Regions from separate parts of the Aquamicrobium terrae genome, predicted to be linked through region 2. Evidence: predicted binding sites of a transcription regulator. Region 2 holds the regulator's gene; each other region holds the start of a gene.
What was found. The regulator PhoB, encoded in region 2, activates phosphate uptake and scavenging genes when phosphate is short. The targets are predictions, from matches to a motif close to TGTCATNNANCTGTCAT.

Region 1 (5,782 bases), 260 kb from region 2:
CCCCGGCGGCTCGATCCCGGCATTGGGGCTCGGCGAGCCCGCCGCCCTGATCTTCGTGGCCGCTATGGCCTGCGGCATCGCCGCCACGCGGCTCATCCGCCGCTGAAACGACAAACAAAAAAGCGCGGGTCGGGGCCCGCGCTTCTTGTTGGATAGGGAGCGAGATCTATTCCTCGTCGTCTTCGTCCTTGTCGGCGCCCTTAAGCGCCGAGAGCTTGGCGAAGACGGCATCGGCGTCGAGCTCCGCATCCTCGTCGCGCGGCGCTTCGGCCTGCGGGTCCAGGCGCTCGGTGAGCGAGGCCGGCAGCAGCGTGTCGCCGGTCGGCGGCAGTTGCTCACGGTTGCGCGAGGCGCGCTGCACCTCGATGTCGAGGTCGATCTGCGAGGTCAGGCCCAGCGTCACCGGGTCCATCGGCACCAGATTGGCCGAGTTCCAGTGGCTGCGGTTGCGGATCTGCTCGATGGTCGACTTGGTGGTGCCGACCAGACGCGAAATCTGCGCATCCTTGAGTTCGGGATGGTTGCGCACCAGCCACAGGATGGCGTTGGGGCGGTCCTGGCGCTTGGACAGCGGCGTGTAGCGCGGGCCCTTGCGCTTGGTCTCCGGCACCCGCACCTTCGGCTCGGAAAGCTTCAGGCGATGGTTCGGGTCCTTCTCGCCGCGCGCGATCTCCTCGCGGCTGAGCTGGCCGGTGATCACCGGGTCCATGCCCTTGATGCCCTGCGCCGACTCGCCGTCCGCGATCGCCTTCACCTCGAGCGGGTGCAGACCGCAGAACTGGGCGATCTGGTCGAAGGACAGCGCGGTGTTGTCGACCAGCCAGACGGCCGTCGCCTTCGGCATGAGAAGCGTGTTTGCCATCGAATAAAATCCTCTCGTTCGCCCGCGTCCCGTTACGCGGGCGGTGGTTTTACAAGCCACCGAAAAAGGGAAAATCCGTGCCCCTATAACCGCGTTCGCGCCCGAGGGCAAGAAAATCCGGCGCGAAAACCGCCGCCGGCGCATCGTCATGCAAGTGTCGTGGAAGCGTCATCGCACTGAAATACCGGTGGCACAAAGGGAATACGCATCTTCTCAGAAGGGAAAGAGGTCCCATGCGCACCCGCTCGTCACTTGTCGCGGCAATGGCCGCACTCGCCGCTTCCGTATCGCTGCCGGCTCACGCCGACCAGGTCTTCAACCGGATCGCCACCTTCCCGGTCGCGTCCAACCTGCCCGAAGGCGCCGATCCGGCAACGCCCACCTCGTCCGAAATCATCACCGCCACCGAAGACGGCAACACGCTCGTCTATTCCGACAGCCCGCTGGGCGCCGTCGGCTTCGTCGACATCAGCGACCCGAAAGCGCCGAAGGCCGGCGGCATCGTCAAGATCGACGGCGAGCCGACCTCGGTCGTGATGGTCGGCGCAAAAGTGCTGGCCGGCGTCAACACCTCGAAAAGCAAGCAGGAGCCGTCGGGCAACTTGTCGGTCATCGACATCGCCTCGAAGGCGGTCGAGACGTCCTGCGATCTCGGCGGCCAGCCGGACTCCGTGGCGCTGAGCAAGGACGGCCGCTTCCTCGCCGTCGCCATCGAGAACGAGCGCGACGAGGAGCTGAACGACGGCGCAATCCCGCAAATGCCGTCCGGCAACCTGAAGATCATATCGCTGAAGGCCGGCATGCCCGATTGCGGCGCCATCCGCACCGTCGAGCTGACCGGCCTTGCCGAGATCGCGCCCGAGGACGCCGAACCCGAATTCGTCGACTTCAACGAGGCCGGCGAGATCGCAGTGACCCTGCAGGAGAACAATCACATCGCCATCGTCAATGCCGAGACCGGCGCGGTCGTCTCGCACTTCTCGGCCGGAGCGGTGACGCTCGAAAACGTCGATACGAAGAAGGACGGCAGGCTTTCCTTCACCGGCAAGGTCGAGAACGCGCTGCGCGAGCCCGATGCGGTCAAGTGGCTCGACAACGACCGCCTCGTCATTGCCAATGAGGGCGACTACAAGGGCGGTTCGCGCGGCTTCACCATCTTCTCCAAGGCCGGCGAAGTGCTCCATGAATCCGGCGCCGGCTTCGAGCATATCGCGGCACGGCTCGGCCACTATCCCGAGCACCGCAACAAGAAGGGCATCGAGCCCGAAGGCATGGAGGTCGGCACCTATGGCTATGGCGAGCAGAAACTGGTCTTCGTCGGCGCCGAGCGCGCCTCGCTGGTCGGCGTCTACGAGGATACCGGCGCGGAGCCGAAATTCCTCCAGGCCCTGCCATCGGGCATCGGCCCCGAGGGTCTGCTGGCGCTGCCGGCCCGCAACCTCTTCGTCACCGCCAACGAGACCGACCTGGTCGAGGACGGCGGCGCCCGCTCGCATGTCATGATCTTCGAGCGCGCCGAGGGCGAGGCCGCCTATCCGATGCTCCAGTCCGAGCCCGACGCCAACGGCCTGCCGATCGGCTGGGGCGCGCTATCCGGCCTCGCCGCCGACCCTGAGACGCAAGGCAGGCTGTATGCGGTATCGGATTCGGTCTATGGCGGCGAGCCGGCGATCTTCACCATCGACGCCACCCAGACCCCGGCCCGCATCGTTGCCAAGACCGTCATCACCCGCGGCGGCAATACGGCCCAGAAGCTCGACCTCGAAGGCATTGCCTCCGACGGCGAGGGCGGCTTCTGGCTGGCCAATGAGGGCGACGCCGCCAAGCTGGTGCCGCACGCCATCTTCCGCGTCGACGCCGAGGGCGAGATCAGGCAGGAGATCGCCCTGCCGGCCGAACTGATCGCCCACCAGACCCGCTTCGGCCTCGAAGGCGTCACCACCGTGGGCGAAGGCGACGAGCTGATGCTGATCGCCGCCGTGCAGCGCGAATGGGGCGACGACCCCAAGGGCGAGGTCAAGCTGCTCGCCTACAAGCCGAAGGCAAAAGACTGGTCGGCGGTGCGCTATCCGCTGGAAAAGGCCGAAAGCGGCTGGATGGGCCTGTCGGAAATCACCGCCCATGACGGCAGGCTCTACATCGTCGAGCGCGACAATCTGATCGGCGACGCGGCCAAGGTGAAACGCGTCTACGCCGTCTCGCTCGACGGCTTCAGGCCGGCCGAACTGGGCGGCGAGCTGCCGCTGGTGGAAAAGACGCTGGTGCGCGACCTGCTGCCCGACCTCAAATCCGCCACCAACGGCTATGTGGTCGACAAGGTCGAGGGCTTCACCATCGACAAGACCGGCGAGGCCTTCGTCGTCACCGACAATGACGGCGTCGACGACTCCTCCGGCGAGACCCTGTTCATCCGCCTCGGCAACATCGCCGCGGTGAACTGACCGGAAGGCGGGCCGTCAGCACGGCGGCCCGCCCACCTTCACGCCCGTATAGGCGTTGGCGACGATGGCGCCGCACAGCTCGGCCCATTCGCAGCCCGCGCAGGCGGTGCGCGTCAGGCCGGACCCGAATCCGGCCCGCAGCTTCGCCAGCAGGATCGCGTCCGGTTCGATCCGCTCGCCCGCACCGATCCGGCGGCCGAGCAGGTCCCCGATATCGCGGGCCGCCTGCCGGTCACGCTCGGCCACGCTGTCATTGAAGCAATGCGGCTCGGCCTCTGTCAGCAGCGGGGCGCAGACATCGTCCGGCCCCTCGACGATCACGATCTCCTCGCCCTGGCTCAATCGCTCGGCAATGCGGTCGTAATTGATCGTGAAGGCAGGCGTATAGCCCTTGCCGACATAGGTGAGCATGCACAGGAGATGATGCGCCCGCAGCCTGATGGTCACGGGGCCTTCGGCTCCGCCTTTCCGCTCGGGAACAGCTTGAGCGTGGCCGCCGCCAGCGCTGACTTCAGCACGCCGCCGACGATAAACGGCGTGACGCCCAGCGCGATCGCCTTCTCGAAGCCGACGATGCCGGCCAGCCACAGCGCGCCGAGCACCAGGCACAGCCCGTTGCCGATCAGCATGGCGGCAAAGGCGAGGAACACGCGCTTGGCATTCCAGCCGCGCTCGACCAGCCAGCCGACGAGGGCGGCGACGATCGGGAACGAGAACAGATAGCCCGCCGTCGGGCCGACGAAGGGCGCAAGCCCGCCCGAGCCGCCGGCCAGGACCGGCATGCCCACGGCCGCTTCCGCCAGCCACGCCACAACGGTGAGCGCCCCCAGCCGCCAGCCATAGAGCGCGCCGACCAGCGTGACGGCGAAGGTCTGCATGGTGATCGGCACCGGGATCATCGGCACCTCGATCCATGACGACAGCGTCAGAAGCAGCGTGCCGATGGCGACGGCCGCCACCTGCCACAGCAAGGGACGTTCCTGCAGGCGGAGCGGGCTGAAGGCCGGCGCGGCGGTGCGGGATGCGGGTTGCGACATGGGCTCGTTCTCCGAATTATAGATAATTTTCGATTCTGATCTATCATCGAATCCATATTTTTGGCCGCGAGGCAAGCCTCCACCGCCCGCCTCTGCCGAAACAGAGATTTTGGGCCCCGGATAAATCGCCGTTCGGTTCGAAATTCCTGTGTCATACCAATGAGATGGCGATCCGCCGTGGAAAACGGGGAAGTCGAGGAACGACAGGTCGAAAACGGAAGGCGTGCGCGCCAGCGCGGGAACGGCGCCCAATCGGCCGGGCCATCATCAGCCGACGATGGCAAAAACCTCGCGCGTGGCGCCCGATTGCATGCGCACCGGCCGCTGGCCGATCCACTGCACATGCCGGGCAAGGATGGCGGCGGCGTTTTCCACCTGCCCCTGCCGCAGGGCGGCAAGGATGGCGCGGTGGTCGTGATCGGTGCGCGTTTCCCATTCCGAGCGCCAGGCGGCGAACAGGAAGCGGGCGCTGGCCGCATGCAGGTCGTCGATGGTCGCCAAAAGGCGCGGCATGGCGCAGGGCGTCAGGATCAGGCGGTGGAAAGTGCGGTTGGCCTCTTCCCATGAGCGCACGTCGCGCGAACGGTCGCCGGCGCGCGTCGCCTCCTCGGCCTGGTCGAGGATGGCGGCGGTCAGGTGCGGCGCGGCATGGCGCAACGCCAGAACCTCCAGTGCGGCGCGCATCTCGGCGACTTCCTTCACCTCGTCGAGGTCGAAGGCGGCGACGCGCACGCCCCGGCGCGCCTCGCTGACGGCAAGGCCCTGCGCCTCCAGCCGCCGGAACGCCTCGCGCACCGGCACATGGCTGGCGCCGAACTCCTCGGCGATATGGTCCTGCCGCAGCCGCGCCCCCGGCTCGATGGCGCCCGAGATGATGCGCTCGGCCAGCGCCTTGGCGATCCGCACCGCAATGGTGTCGTCCTTGCTCGATTCCATGGCCGATAGATAAGGGGGAGACGGCGCCGATGTCGATAAGCCGGATACCGGCAGCGCTCGGAAGGCGCTATCTTGTGCAGCGCAACATAATGCCCATTTCGCGGGCAGAAAAACAAAACCCGCCGGACTGGGTCCAGCGGGCTTGGAACCGGAGGCGCGATGGGCGCGCCAGCATCGGTTCTGCTTGCATGCGCCTCTTGATCAGAGGGCGGCGCGAGCCACCGACGGGATGTCGGCGCGATTGATGCCGAGATCCTTGAGTTCGCGGGTGTTCAGGCGGTTCAGCGCACGAACGGTTTCGTTGTAGCGGCGCCAGTTCTTGTAAGACTGAATCAGGTTCATGTTTGCCTCCAAAGCGTTCAGGAATTCGATGACGCTGATATAGGCAGTTCTGCCCAATTCTTGAACAGACGCTTTTGCATAGCGGCAATGCGTTTGTGCATTGCAGCATAAATGAAAGGTTAAGCGAGAGTTGCGCTCAGGCCACGTCGAGCACGATCTTGCCG
Region 2 (5,782 bases):
CGCGGTGGCGACAAGCGTCAGCGACAAGGCGGCCCCTGCCAGAATGGCGGCCGTGAATTTCCTCATGATTTCCTCCCTGCGCCCAGCGGGCGCCACTGATCTGACCCGTTAAGCCGACTGGAGACTTTTTTCGAGCCTCGAAAAAAGTGTGGCGCAAGGACGGGACGGTGTCAACGGATTTCGTCGCCGTCGGGCTATTTATTTCGAAACTCGAATTAAATAATGACAGCACCCGGCGCTTCTGACACACTTGGCTGCCTGCTATGGGCGGCAAGCAGGACGGGAGGAGTTCGAAGGCCATGACCGTTGGAATGCGGCACGACGATCTGCGCCGGCGCAACCGCGCCATGGTGATCGCTGCCGCACGGCGCGGCGGACAGGTCTCGCGCACCGAGATCGCCGCCATCACCGGGCTCAGCCATTCCACCATCTCGGCCATTTCGTCCGACCTGATCGCCGAGGGCATATTGCTGGAAACGCGGCAGGAGCCGCCTGCCCTCAAGCGCGGCCGGCCGCAGGTCGGGCTTGCGCTCCATCCCCTGGCGGCATGCGTCGTCACGCTGATGCTGTCGCTGAACAGCCTGGCGGCCGTCAGCCTCGACTATGCCGGCAACCTTTTGGAGGAGGAGCAGCGCCGCCTCGACACGCGCGCCCTCCCCCGCGACGAACTGATCGCCGAATGCGTGGCCATGCTCCGCCGCCGGCTCGAACACAAGGCGCGCGAGGGCCGGCCGGTGCTGCGCATCGTGCTGGCCATACAGGGCATCACCGACGCGCAGGGCCGTTCCATGCTGTGGTCCCCGATCACGCCGCACACCGACATCCCCTTCACCGACCTGCTCGAAGCCGAGTTCTCCGTGCCGGTGACGGTGGAGAACGACTCCAACATGATGGCCGAGGCGTTGCGCTGGCGCGACCCCCAACGCTATCGCGACGACTTCATCGCCATCCTGCTGTCGCACGGCATCGGCATGGGGCTGGTGCTGAAGGGGGCGATGTTCACCGGCACCCATTCGTCCGGCGTCGAGTTCGGCCATATGGTCCACCGCCCCGACGGGGCGCTCTGCCGCTGCGGCCGGCGCGGCTGCATCGAGGCCTATGCCGGCAGCTACGCCATCTGGCGCAACGCCAGCGGCCACGACGAGAGCGAGGAGCCGCGCGGCGACATAGACGAGGCGGAAATGCGGGCGCTGGCCGACGCCGCCCGCGCGCAGGACGGGCCCGAGCGCCAGGCCTTCCGCATCGCCGGCGAGGCGCTGGGCTTCGGTCTCGGCAGCCTGTTCGCCCTCATCGACCCCGCCCCCGTGGCGCTGGTCGGACTGAACGCGGCCGCCTTCGACCTGATCGAGCCGGCGCTGCGCGAGGCGATCGCCAGGACCGCCGGCGGCCATCATTCGGGCTCGATCAGCTTCAGCATCGAGCCCGACCAGATCGCCCTGCTGCGCGAAGGCTGCGCCATGCGGGCGCTGACCCATGTCGACCACCAGATCTTCGCCTCGGGCAGGTCGGGCACGGAAGGCGCCGACTCGTCTCAGTCTTCCCTGATGGCGTAGCCCGAACCGCGCACGGTGCGGATGACATCCGGCATGCGACCGGTGTTGACGGCCTTGCGCAGCCGCCCGACATGCACGTCCACCGTGCGCTCGTCGATATAGATCGTCTCGCCCCAGACATTGTCGAGCAGTTGCCCGCGCGAGAACACCCGGCCGGGATGCTGCATCATGAATTCCAGCAGGCGGAATTCGGTGGGGCCGAGCTTGATCTCGCTCTTCTTGCGGTAGACGCGGTGCTGCTCGCGGTCGAGCACGATGTCGCCGACCTTGAGCACCGAGGACAGCACCTCGGGCTTGGCCCGGCGCAGCAGCGCCTTCACCCGCGCCACCAGCTCGGGCATGGAGAACGGCTTGACCAGATAGTCGTCGGCCCCGGTCGAGAGGCCGCGCACCCGGTCGCTCTCCTCGCCGCGCGCCGTCAGCATGATGATCGGCAGGCGCTCGGTCTGCTCGCGCATGCGCAGCCGCCGGCACAGTTCGATGCCGGAGATCGCCGGCACCATCCAGTCGAGCACCAGAAGATCGGGCACGTTTTCCTGCAACCGCAACTCGGCCTCGTCGCCGCGCGTGACGATCTCGACCTGATAGCCCTCGGCCTCGAGATTGTAGCGCAGGAGCACGCCCAGCGGCTCCTCATCCTCGACCACCATGATGCGGGGTGCGATCATGCCTCGTCTCCTCGAAACACTCAGGCCGCCGGCACTGGCACGCCGGTCTCGTCCTGCTTCGGCCGATGCGCCGGCAATTGCTCGCCGGTCAGCACATAATAGGCATTTTCGGCGATATTGGTCACATGGTCGCCGATCCGTTCCAGATTCTTGGCGCAGAACAGCAGATGCGTGCAGGCGGTGATGTTGCGCGCATCCTCCATCATATAGGTCAGCAATTCGCGGAACACCGACGTGTATTTGACGTCGATCAGTTCGTCCTCGTCGCGCAGCCGCACCAGTTCCTCAGGGTTGCGCGCGCCATACTGGTCGATCACGCCCTGCACCTGCTCCAGCACCAGTTCGGCCATGTCCTCGATGGAGCGGGCGAGGCCGCGCGGCATCGCCGACTTGCCCACGGCATCGACCCGCTTGGCGATGTTCTTGGCGAGGTCGCCGATCCGCTCCAGATCGCCGGCCATGCGGATGGCGCCGACCACGGCGCGCAGGTCCTGCGCCATCGGCTGGCGCTTGGCGATCAGCGTGATGGCGCGGTCGTCCAGGGTGCGCTGCAAGCTGTCCATGACGGCATCCTCGGAAACGACGCGCTGCGCCAGCGCCGTATCGGGAACGATCAGGCTCTGCGTCGCCTCGTCGACCATCGACCGCGCCAGACTGACCATGTCCCGCACCAGCCTTTCGATCTCCTGCAGATCGTCGTCGAAGGCGGTCACCGTATGGGCACCCATCATCCAATCCTCATCTGTTGGAACGCCAGCGCACTCAGCCGAAACGGCCGGTGATGTAGTCCTGCGTGCGCTTGTCGTCGGGGTTGGTGAACATCTTCTCCGTCGGCCCCTCCTCGACCAGATTGCCGAGATGGAACATGGCCGTGCGCTGCGAGACGCGCGCCGCCTGCTGCATGGAGTGGGTGACGATGACGATGGTGTAGTTCTCGCGCAGCTCGTCGATCAGCTCCTCGACGCGCGCCGTGGCGATCGGGTCGAGCGCCGAGCACGGCTCGTCCATCAGGATCACCTCCGGCGACACGGCGATGGCGCGCGCGATGCACAGGCGCTGCTGCTGGCCGCCCGACAGGCCGGTGCCCGGCTCGTGCAGCCGGTCCTTCACCTCGTTGAACAGGCCGGCCCGCTTGAGGCTCGATTCTACGATGGCGTCCAGTTCGGTCTTGCTGCGGGCAAGGCCGTGGATGCGCGGCCCGTAGGCCACGTTCTCGTAGATCGACTTCGGGAACGGGTTCGGCTTCTGGAACACCATGCCGACGCGCGAGCGCAGCTCGACCACGTCGATGTTGCGATCGTAGATGTCCTCGCCGTCCAGCGTGATCCTGCCGACCACGCGGGCGTTGTCGATGGTGTCGTTCATGCGGTTGAGGCAGCGCAGGAAGGTGGACTTGCCGCAGCCGGACGGGCCGATCAGCGCCGTCACCTGGTTCTGGCGCACCAGAAGGTCCACGTCGAACAGCGCCTGCTTGTCGCCGTAGAAGACGCCGACCTTCTCGCCCCGCATCTTGACGGTTTCCGGGGCGGCGGCCGTCCTGTCGTTCACTGCGGTTTCGATGCTTGCTTCGCTCATGATGTTCACGGGTGTTGTTTCCTTGATCTACCAGCGCCGTTCGAAGCGCCGGCGCAGCAGAATTGCGGCCAGGTTCATCGCGGCAAGGAAAAGCAGAAGGATGATGATGGCGCCGGAGGTGCGTTCCACGAAGGCGCGCTCGGCCTCGTTGGCCCACATGTAGATCTGCACCGGCAGCGCGGTGGCCGGGTCCATCGGCGTCGCCGGATAGTCGGCCACGAAGGCCACCATGCCGATCAGCAGCAGCGGCGCGGTTTCGCCCAGCGCCTGCGCCAGGCCGATGATGGTGCCGGTGAGGATGCCGGGTGCGGCCAGCGGCAGCACGTGGTGGAACACGGTCTGCATCTTGGAGGCGCCGATGCCAAGCGCGCCGGCGCGGATCGATGGCGGCACCGCCTTGAGCGCGGCGCGGGTGGCGATGATGATCGTCGGCAGCGTCATCAGCGTCAGCACCAGTCCGCCGACCAGCGAGGCCGAACGCGGCAGGCCGGCGAAGTTGACGAACACGGCAAGGCCGAGCAGGCCGAACACGATCGACGGCACCGCGGCGAGGTTGTTGATGTTGACCTCGATCAGGTCGGTCCACCGGTTCTTCGGCGCGAACTCCTCCAGGTAGATGGAGGCGGCGACGCCGATCGGCAGCGCCAGAACCAGCACGATCAGCATCATGTAGAGCGAGCCGATCAGCGCCACGCCCATGCCCGCCGTCTCCGGCCGGCTGGAGGCGCCGAAGGTGAACAGGCCGCGGTTGAAGCGCTCGACCATGGCGCCGTCGGCGCTCAGCGTCTTCATCCAGCCGACCTGCTTGTCCTTCACCTTGCGCCGCGATTCGGGAACCGAAAGATCGATCTGGCCCTTGTGGGCGGAATCGACGTCGGCGGCGGCCAGCACCCACACGTCACGCGTGGTGCCGATGATCGAGGGGTCTGCGATGACCATGTTGCGCAGTTGCGTGCGCACGCCTTGCGAGATCATGCCCGACAGCAGGCGCAGATCGGCCCTCGCCTCCGGCGCCTCGACATCGATGCCGAGCCTGGCGGCCAGCGCATTGCGCGCCAGCAGCGGATAGTTGGCGGTGGACAACACGGCCGGATCGCTGGCCCGCTTGCCGTCGGGATCGATCACATCGGCGTCGAAGGTAACGGGCAGGCTGATCGAGGTCTGCCAGAAGGCGGTGTAGCCGCCCCGGATCACCGTGAACAGCAGCGCCGCCAGGAAGAAGATGCCGATGCCGATGGCGACAAGGCCGTAGAGGCGGAACCGGCGCTCGGCGCGGTAGCGGCGCTTGAGGCCGATATCGCGGCGGGGCGGCGCCACCGCATCCGCAACCGCGCCTTGATCGAACGGGATGTCGGTCATTCGTACTGTTCCCGATATTTGCGCACGATGTAGAGCGCCAGCACGTTCATGCCGAGCGTGATGACGAACAGCGTGATGCCGAGCGCGAAGGCGACCAGCGTCTGCGGCGAGGTGAATTCGAGGTCGCCGGTGAGCTGGTTGACAATCTTGACGGTGATGGTCGTCATCGCCTCGCCCGGGTTGATGGTGAGGTTGGCCGCGACGCCGGCCGCCAGCACCACGATCATGGTCTCGCCAATGGCGCGCGAGGCGGTGAGCAGCAGCGCCCCGACGATGCCCGGCAGCGCCGCCGGCAGGATGACGTTGCGCACAGTCTCGGAGCGCGTCGCGCCGAGCCCCAGCGAACCGTCATGCAGGGCGCGCGGCACCGCGCTGATGATGTCGTCGGACAGCGACGACACGAAGGGGATGAGCATGATGCCCATGACGAGGCCGGCGGTAAGCACGCTCTGCGCCATGATGAGGGGCTGGCCGCCGGCAAGGGCTGCCGAGATGTCGCGCAGCAGCGGGCCGACCGTCACCAGCGCGAAGATACCGTAGACGATTGTAGGAATGCCGGCGAGCACCTCGAGCACCGGCTTGACCACCGAGCGCACCTTCCGCGAGGCGTATTCGGACATGTAGATG
Region 3 (5,782 bases), 1.1 Mb from region 2:
CCGAAGCGCTGGAGATCTGCGAGGCGAGCAAGGTCGATGTGGTCCTGCTCGACGTGATGATGCCGGGGATGGACGGTTTCGAGGTGTGCCGGCGCCTGAAGGCCGATCCCGCCACCGCGCATTTGCCTGTCGTGATGATCACCGCGCTCGACCATGTTGCCGACAGGGTGCGCGGGCTCGAGGCCGGCGCCGACGACTTCCTCACCAAGCCGGTGAACGATCTTCAACTGATGACGCGGGTGAAGAGCCTCGTGCGGCTCAAGATGCTCACCGACGAACTGCGGCTGCGCACCGTTACCGCCACCAATATCGGCCTCGACAGCCTGCTTTGGTCCGTGGACAAGGATGCGGAAGAGCCGGCGAGGGTGCTGCTCATCGACGAGCGCCGCGAGACTTTCGAACGCATACGCGCCAAGGTTGGCGGCGACGTCGAACTGGAGGTCGCGACCGATCCGCATGCCGGGTTTTTCCAGGCGGCGGAAGGCAACCATGAATGCGTGATCGTCTCGACGGCATTGTCGGATGTCGATCCCTTGCGCCTGTGTTCGCAATTGCGGTCGCTCGACCGCACGCGCTTCCTGCCGATCATATTGCTGGCCGACCGCGAGGACGATCACCGCATCATTCGCGGGCTGGAACTGGGTGTGAACGACTATCTGGTGCGGCCCATCGAGCCGCACGAACTGACGGCGCGGCTGCGCACGCAGATCAGGCGCAAGCGCTATAACGACCAGTTGCGGGCCAGCGTCACCCAGTCTCTGGAAATGGCGGTGACCGATGCGCTCACCGGACTGCACAACCGGCGCTATCTCGACAGCCATTTGCAGACGCTGTTCGATCGTGCCGTGGCGCGCCGGCGCCCGCTATCGGTGATGATGGTCGATCTGGACCGCTTCAAAGCCATCAACGACACCTATGGCCACGATGGCGGCGACGACGTCCTGCGCGAATTCGCCCGCCGCCTGCGCCAGAACATGCGCGGCATCGATCTCATCTGCCGGTTCGGTGGCGAAGAGTTCGTCATCATCATGCCGGATACCGACGGGTCCGTCGCGGAGAAGGTGGCCGAGCGCATACGCGCCGAAATCGCCCGTGTTCCCTTCGCCATCGGCAAGCAGGGCCAGTCGGTCGAGGTGACCGTCAGCGTCGGCGTTTCTTCTGTGCAGGGGGTGGCGGACAGTGTCGCCGGCCTGTTGAAGCGCGCCGATATGGCGCTCTACGAGGCCAAGAGGAACGGCCGCAACCGGGTCGTGGCCCGCGCGGCGGCGTGAAAACCGGCCGCAACCGCGGCTCGCCAGGCAAATATGGTTTCTGATTTACCTTAATTCGGTCGCTTCCGTTGCCTTGGTTAAGAAACGGTTGATTTTCATGTTGCCTTGCGCGACGTTGCATCAGATGGGCGTCGGGGTAGTGTATTCCTTTGCGCCGCATGAATGCCCCATGTTTCTCAGGTCCGCCGCATCTCCTGGGTCCGTGGGGTCGGCCGGCCGGCCTTGGCGTTTAGTGGCCTCCTCGTACCGCTGCCATAGCCGACCGGCCCCCAATCCACCCGGATCAGGGCTGCCAAGCGGCAGGATCGTTTCCTTTAAAGCGAGAAGGCCAGGGTGACGATGTCGACCATCGGCCGGCGCACCATGCCCCAGGCCTCGAAGCGCGGCTTGTCGATGGGGGCGACGTCGAGTTCGACCACGCCGAAATGACGCTGGTCGCGCTGGATGGACTCGAACAGCTTTTCGACGGCTTCCTTCGGACCTTCCAGAATCTGGCAGACGCGCTCGCCCTCCACGGCAAGAATACCGGTTATGTGGTTCCTTTTGTTGAAATCCGCCGCCTTTTCGGTGAGTTCGCCTATGTCCGCTTCGGTGATGTGCGGCTTGAAGGTGGAGGTGTAGGCTAGGCGGATGAGCATGCGGGCAGGCCTTATGGTCGGGGACGCCGGAGGCAGTCTCCCTCAAACGCCGACGAAAGTCACCAGACCCTAACGGCACAAACAAAAATGCCGCCCGATGGGCGGCCTTTTTGCAGATCAGGGGACGAAGATTACTTGATCTTCGTTTCCTTGAACTCGACATGCTTCTTCACGACCGGGTCGTACTTGCGGAAGGACAGCTTGTCCGTCTTCGTGCGGCTGTTCTTGCTCGTCACGTAGAAGAAACCGGTGTCGGCGGTCGAAAGGAGCTTGATCTTGATGTTCGCGGCTTTTGCCATGATTTTCGTCCGTTTATGTTCCTGGGGTTAAGCCGCAACAGCACGGGGCGGCGCCCGGAAGCGGAAACTTGGCGCGACACATAATGAATGTGCCCGGAATGTCAAGTCTCCGCTCGCCTTTCGGTCGGTTCCGCCTCAACTCGTATGTGCGACCAGATCGCCGATGGTTTCGGGGAAGAAGGCCGGCGCGCCGTGATGCTTGCCGAACATCATGTCGTACTGGAGGTAGCGGAAATCGCGGATAGCCGGGTCGATTTCCTTCTGCCGGGCCCAGTCCAGGGTCGGCTCGCCGTTTGCGCTGAGCAGCAGGGAACGTTCGACGACGCTGTACTGCTGGCGCAGGTCACTGAGGAAGCCGGTGTAGTAGGGATGGCTGATGCCAGCGGTCTTGAAGACATGCAGCGGCAGGAAGGCGGGGCTTACCGCGCCGAGGTCCTTCGCCTGGCCCGAACGATTCGACCATACGACCAGCGGTGTCGTGCGATGCAGGCGCATGTTCTCCGGCGTGTCCCTGCGCGGCGCTACGTTCGTCTTGAGGAAGCCGGTCTCGACATAGACGGGGCCGAGCGGCGGCAGATGGTCGCCGAAGAAGGCGATGACGGTCGGCCGCTCGCGCTTGCTGGCCCAGTCGATCAGGCGCTGCAGTTCGCGGTCCGAATCGGCCATGCCCTCGGCGAAACTCTGGAGGGAGGAGCGCGCCCAGTCGCTGGTCAGGGCGTTCACGCTGTGGGTGGCGTTGCCGTAGCGGTTCGGCTCGTAGGGGCCGTGATTCTGCAGGCTGACGGCGAACAGGAACAGCGGGTTCTCGGCCGCATCGGCTGACGCGATGATCTCGTCGGTCATCGCCTCGTCGGAAATCAGCAGCCCGCGCTTGGCGTTGCTTGCCATGGTCTTTTCCGAGCGGAATTCGTCAAAGCCGAAGGCCTTGTAGACATTGGACCGGTTCCAGAACCATTCCGTGCCGGGATGGATGGCAAGCGTCTGGTAGCCCTCGGAACGCAGGAAGGTCGCCATCGAAGGCAGCGGCTTGCGCACATATTGCTGGTAGGGAATGCTGCCGGCGGGCAGGAAGGCGTTGGAGAAGCCGGTCAGCGCCTCGAACTCGACATTGGCGGTCATCCCGCCGAACTCGGGCGAGAACATTTCGCCGGACTGGAGCGCGCGGGTCGAGGGGATCGGGTCCGGTGAGATGGTGACGCCGGGGAGCTTGCCCGCATCCCAGAACGATTCGCTCATCACCATGATGATGTCGGGGCGCTCGTCCGGCAGGGCGGAATCGACGGCGGGCTTCGGCATGGCATCGATCGCCTTGTCCGAATAGCCATTCGGCGCCGCGACATGCGCCATCGGTACGTTGAGGGCGAAGGCGAGCGTGAAGCCGTTGCTGGCGTAGTTCTCCTTCTGGTCCCACATCATCGGGATGATCTGGAGGCGGTCGCGAGTCCAGGAAAACGTCGCATAGTCCATCAGCGAGACGAAGAAGGCGAGGGCGGGTAGCGCCAGCACGAGCCGCGCCGCGCGTCCCTTGTAGCTCATCCGCGACACCCGGCGCTGCACGAAGCGCCAAGCGTACATGAAGAGAGTGAGGGCCATGACGATGCCGAGTGCCATCCCGGCGCCCGTCCACGGCCGCTCGCGCAACAGCAGCGGCATCAGCTCGAAGATCTGGCGGGCGTACAGGAAATCCGTCGGGTAGAGCGGGTCGCCAAGATAGAGCGACTTCTGGTAGCCGACGAAGGCCAGCGTCAGGGTGAGCGGCGCGACAATGAGCAATCCCAGCCAGGCGCGCCCCAGCAGCGCGTCCAGCCCGAGCAAAATGAGGGCGAAGACGAGCACCGTCGTCCAGCCGGGCTTGTAGGGCTGGGCGAAGAAGGTGATGGCGCTGGCGAAATCGCCGCGGAATACGCATTCTATGGCAAATACCAGCAGGGCCGAAGCCAGAACCATGAACAGCGCATGGCGGAAGCTCGAAAACAGGACGGCACGACCCCTGCGGGCGGTTTTTCCACCTGCTGGCGGTGCCTTTTCAACAAAATCTGGTCTGCCGTTCGCCAACTCACAATTCCCCGGTAAACGCCACTGTCATGCAACTGTCATGCATATGTCACGAAAAGCTATGGCGTGTGGCGAAATTGGGAAGAGCCGGCGAAAGAATCGTGTTCCGTTTTAACGATACGTGATCCCTTGCAGGGCATGGGGATGCGGGTTTTGCGGGTGTTCCGGCGTCGCCGCCGGGGCGCCAAACAGTTCCTGAACTGCCGAGGCCGGACCATCGGCGAACGATGGCCCGGCCTCGGTGTTGATCGCGGTGAGAAGGCTTTGGCCTACTCGGCCAGCGCGGCCTTGATCCTCTCGGCATTGGCCGCCAGGACCTCGGCCTTTTCCATCTCGCCGCTGTGCTTGTTCAGGGGCACGCCGTCGAAGCGCGGAATGACGTGGACGTGCAGGTGGAAGACGGTCTGCCCGGCCGCAGGCTCGTTGAACTGCGAGACGACGACACCGTCCGCGGCGAACGCCTTCTTCACCGCCTTCGCCACCTTCTGCACGGTCTTGAAGAGAACGCCGAGCGATTCAGGGTCGGCATCGTACAGGTTGCGCGACGGGGCCTTGGGCAGCACCAGCGTGTGGCCGATGCCCTGCGGCATCACATCCATGATCGCAACCGTATGTTCGTCTTCATAGACGCGATAAGACGGAATTTCGTCGCGCAGAAGTCTGGCGAAAATATTAGTGGTGTCGTAGGCCATGCTTGTTTCTCGTCCTCTGCTCGGGGGCATAATCATCTCGCACCGGCGTGCGAATCAAGGGTGAGTGGCAGTGCTCCTGAACTATATTTACCTGCTCGTGGCGATCATGTTCGAGGTGGTCGCGACAACCGCGCTGAAGGAAACGCAAGGATTCACGCGCCTTGTCCCTTCGCTGGTCACCGTCGTCGGCTATGCATGCGCCTTCTTTTTCCTGGCGCTGCCCCTGCGCACCATGCCGGTCGGCATCGTCTACGCCATCTGGAGCGGCGCCGGCATCATCTTCATCACCACCATCGGCTGGGTGTGGTTCCGGCAGATGCTGGACCTGCCGGCGCTGGCCGGCATGGCCCTGATCCTCACCGGCGTGGTGATCATCAATCTGTTTTCGAAGACGCTCGTTCATTGAGCGGCACTTCGTCCTTGCGGAAGGGCGTATGTCCGGCCAGATATTCGTTCATCCTGGCTACGTCGCGCCGTTCCTGACGAAGATAGTCCGCCACCGCGCGCCGGAAGGCGGGATGGGCGATGTAGTGCGCGGAATGGGTGGTGACGGGGCGATAGCCGCGCGCCAGCTTGTGCTCGCCCTGGGCGCCCGCCTCGACCACCTTGAGCTTGTTGGCGATGGCGAAGTCGATGGCCTGATGGTAGCAGACCTCGAAATGCAGGAAGGGATGGTCCTCGACGCAGCCCCAGTTGCGGCCATAGAGCGTGTCCGAGCCGATGAAGTTGATGGCCCCGGCGATGTAGCGCCCGTGGCGTTTCGCCATCACCAGCAGGATATCCTGGGGCATGCGCTCGCCGATCAGCGAAAAGAACCGGCGGGTGAG

Region 1: ACVCNR_RS08625 (esterase-like activity of phytase family protein) is a predicted target of PhoB. The motif match lies at 1,007-1,023, and genes of this name have one in related genera.
Region 3: ACVCNR_RS02065 (LTA synthase family protein) is a predicted target of PhoB. The motif match lies at 4,289-4,305, and genes of this name have one in related genera.

Annotation. Positions count from the first base shown of each region.
Region 1 covers NZ_JBRKLZ010000001.1:1,708,549-1,714,330, forward strand. Annotated here, with positions in the region: gene ACVCNR_RS08615 (DUF6691 family protein) at 1-106, shown strand, start outside; gene ACVCNR_RS08620 (DUF1013 domain-containing protein) at 167-862, opposite strand; gene ACVCNR_RS08625 (esterase-like activity of phytase family protein) at 1,096-3,303, shown strand; gene ACVCNR_RS08630 (DUF1284 domain-containing protein) at 3,319-3,750, opposite strand; gene ACVCNR_RS08635 (biotin transporter BioY) at 3,747-4,340, opposite strand; gene ACVCNR_RS08640 (GntR family transcriptional regulator) at 4,608-5,276, opposite strand; gene ACVCNR_RS08645 (DUF1127 domain-containing protein) at 5,478-5,618, opposite strand; gene ACVCNR_RS08650 (NAD(P)H-quinone oxidoreductase) at 5,755-5,782, opposite strand, start outside.
Region 2 covers NZ_JBRKLZ010000001.1:1,447,519-1,453,300, forward strand. Annotated here, with positions in the region: gene xylF (D-xylose ABC transporter substrate-binding protein) at 1-66, opposite strand, end outside; gene ACVCNR_RS07355 (ROK family protein) at 300-1,553, shown strand; gene phoB (phosphate regulon transcriptional regulator PhoB) at 1,532-2,221, opposite strand; gene phoU (phosphate signaling complex protein PhoU) at 2,242-2,949, opposite strand; gene pstB (phosphate ABC transporter ATP-binding protein PstB) at 2,984-3,805, opposite strand; gene pstA (phosphate ABC transporter permease PstA) at 3,824-5,155, opposite strand; gene pstC (phosphate ABC transporter permease subunit PstC) at 5,152-5,782, opposite strand, start outside.
Region 3 covers NZ_JBRKLZ010000001.1:383,266-389,047, reverse strand. Annotated here, with positions in the region: gene ACVCNR_RS02080 (PleD family two-component system response regulator) at 1-1,271, shown strand, start outside; gene ACVCNR_RS02075 (BLUF domain-containing protein) at 1,586-1,909, opposite strand; gene rpmG (50S ribosomal protein L33) at 2,041-2,208, opposite strand; gene ACVCNR_RS02065 (LTA synthase family protein) at 2,344-4,155, opposite strand; gene ACVCNR_RS02060 (HIT domain-containing protein) at 4,533-4,955, opposite strand; gene ACVCNR_RS02055 (DMT family transporter) at 5,032-5,361, shown strand; gene ACVCNR_RS02050 (GNAT family N-acetyltransferase) at 5,330-5,782, opposite strand, start outside.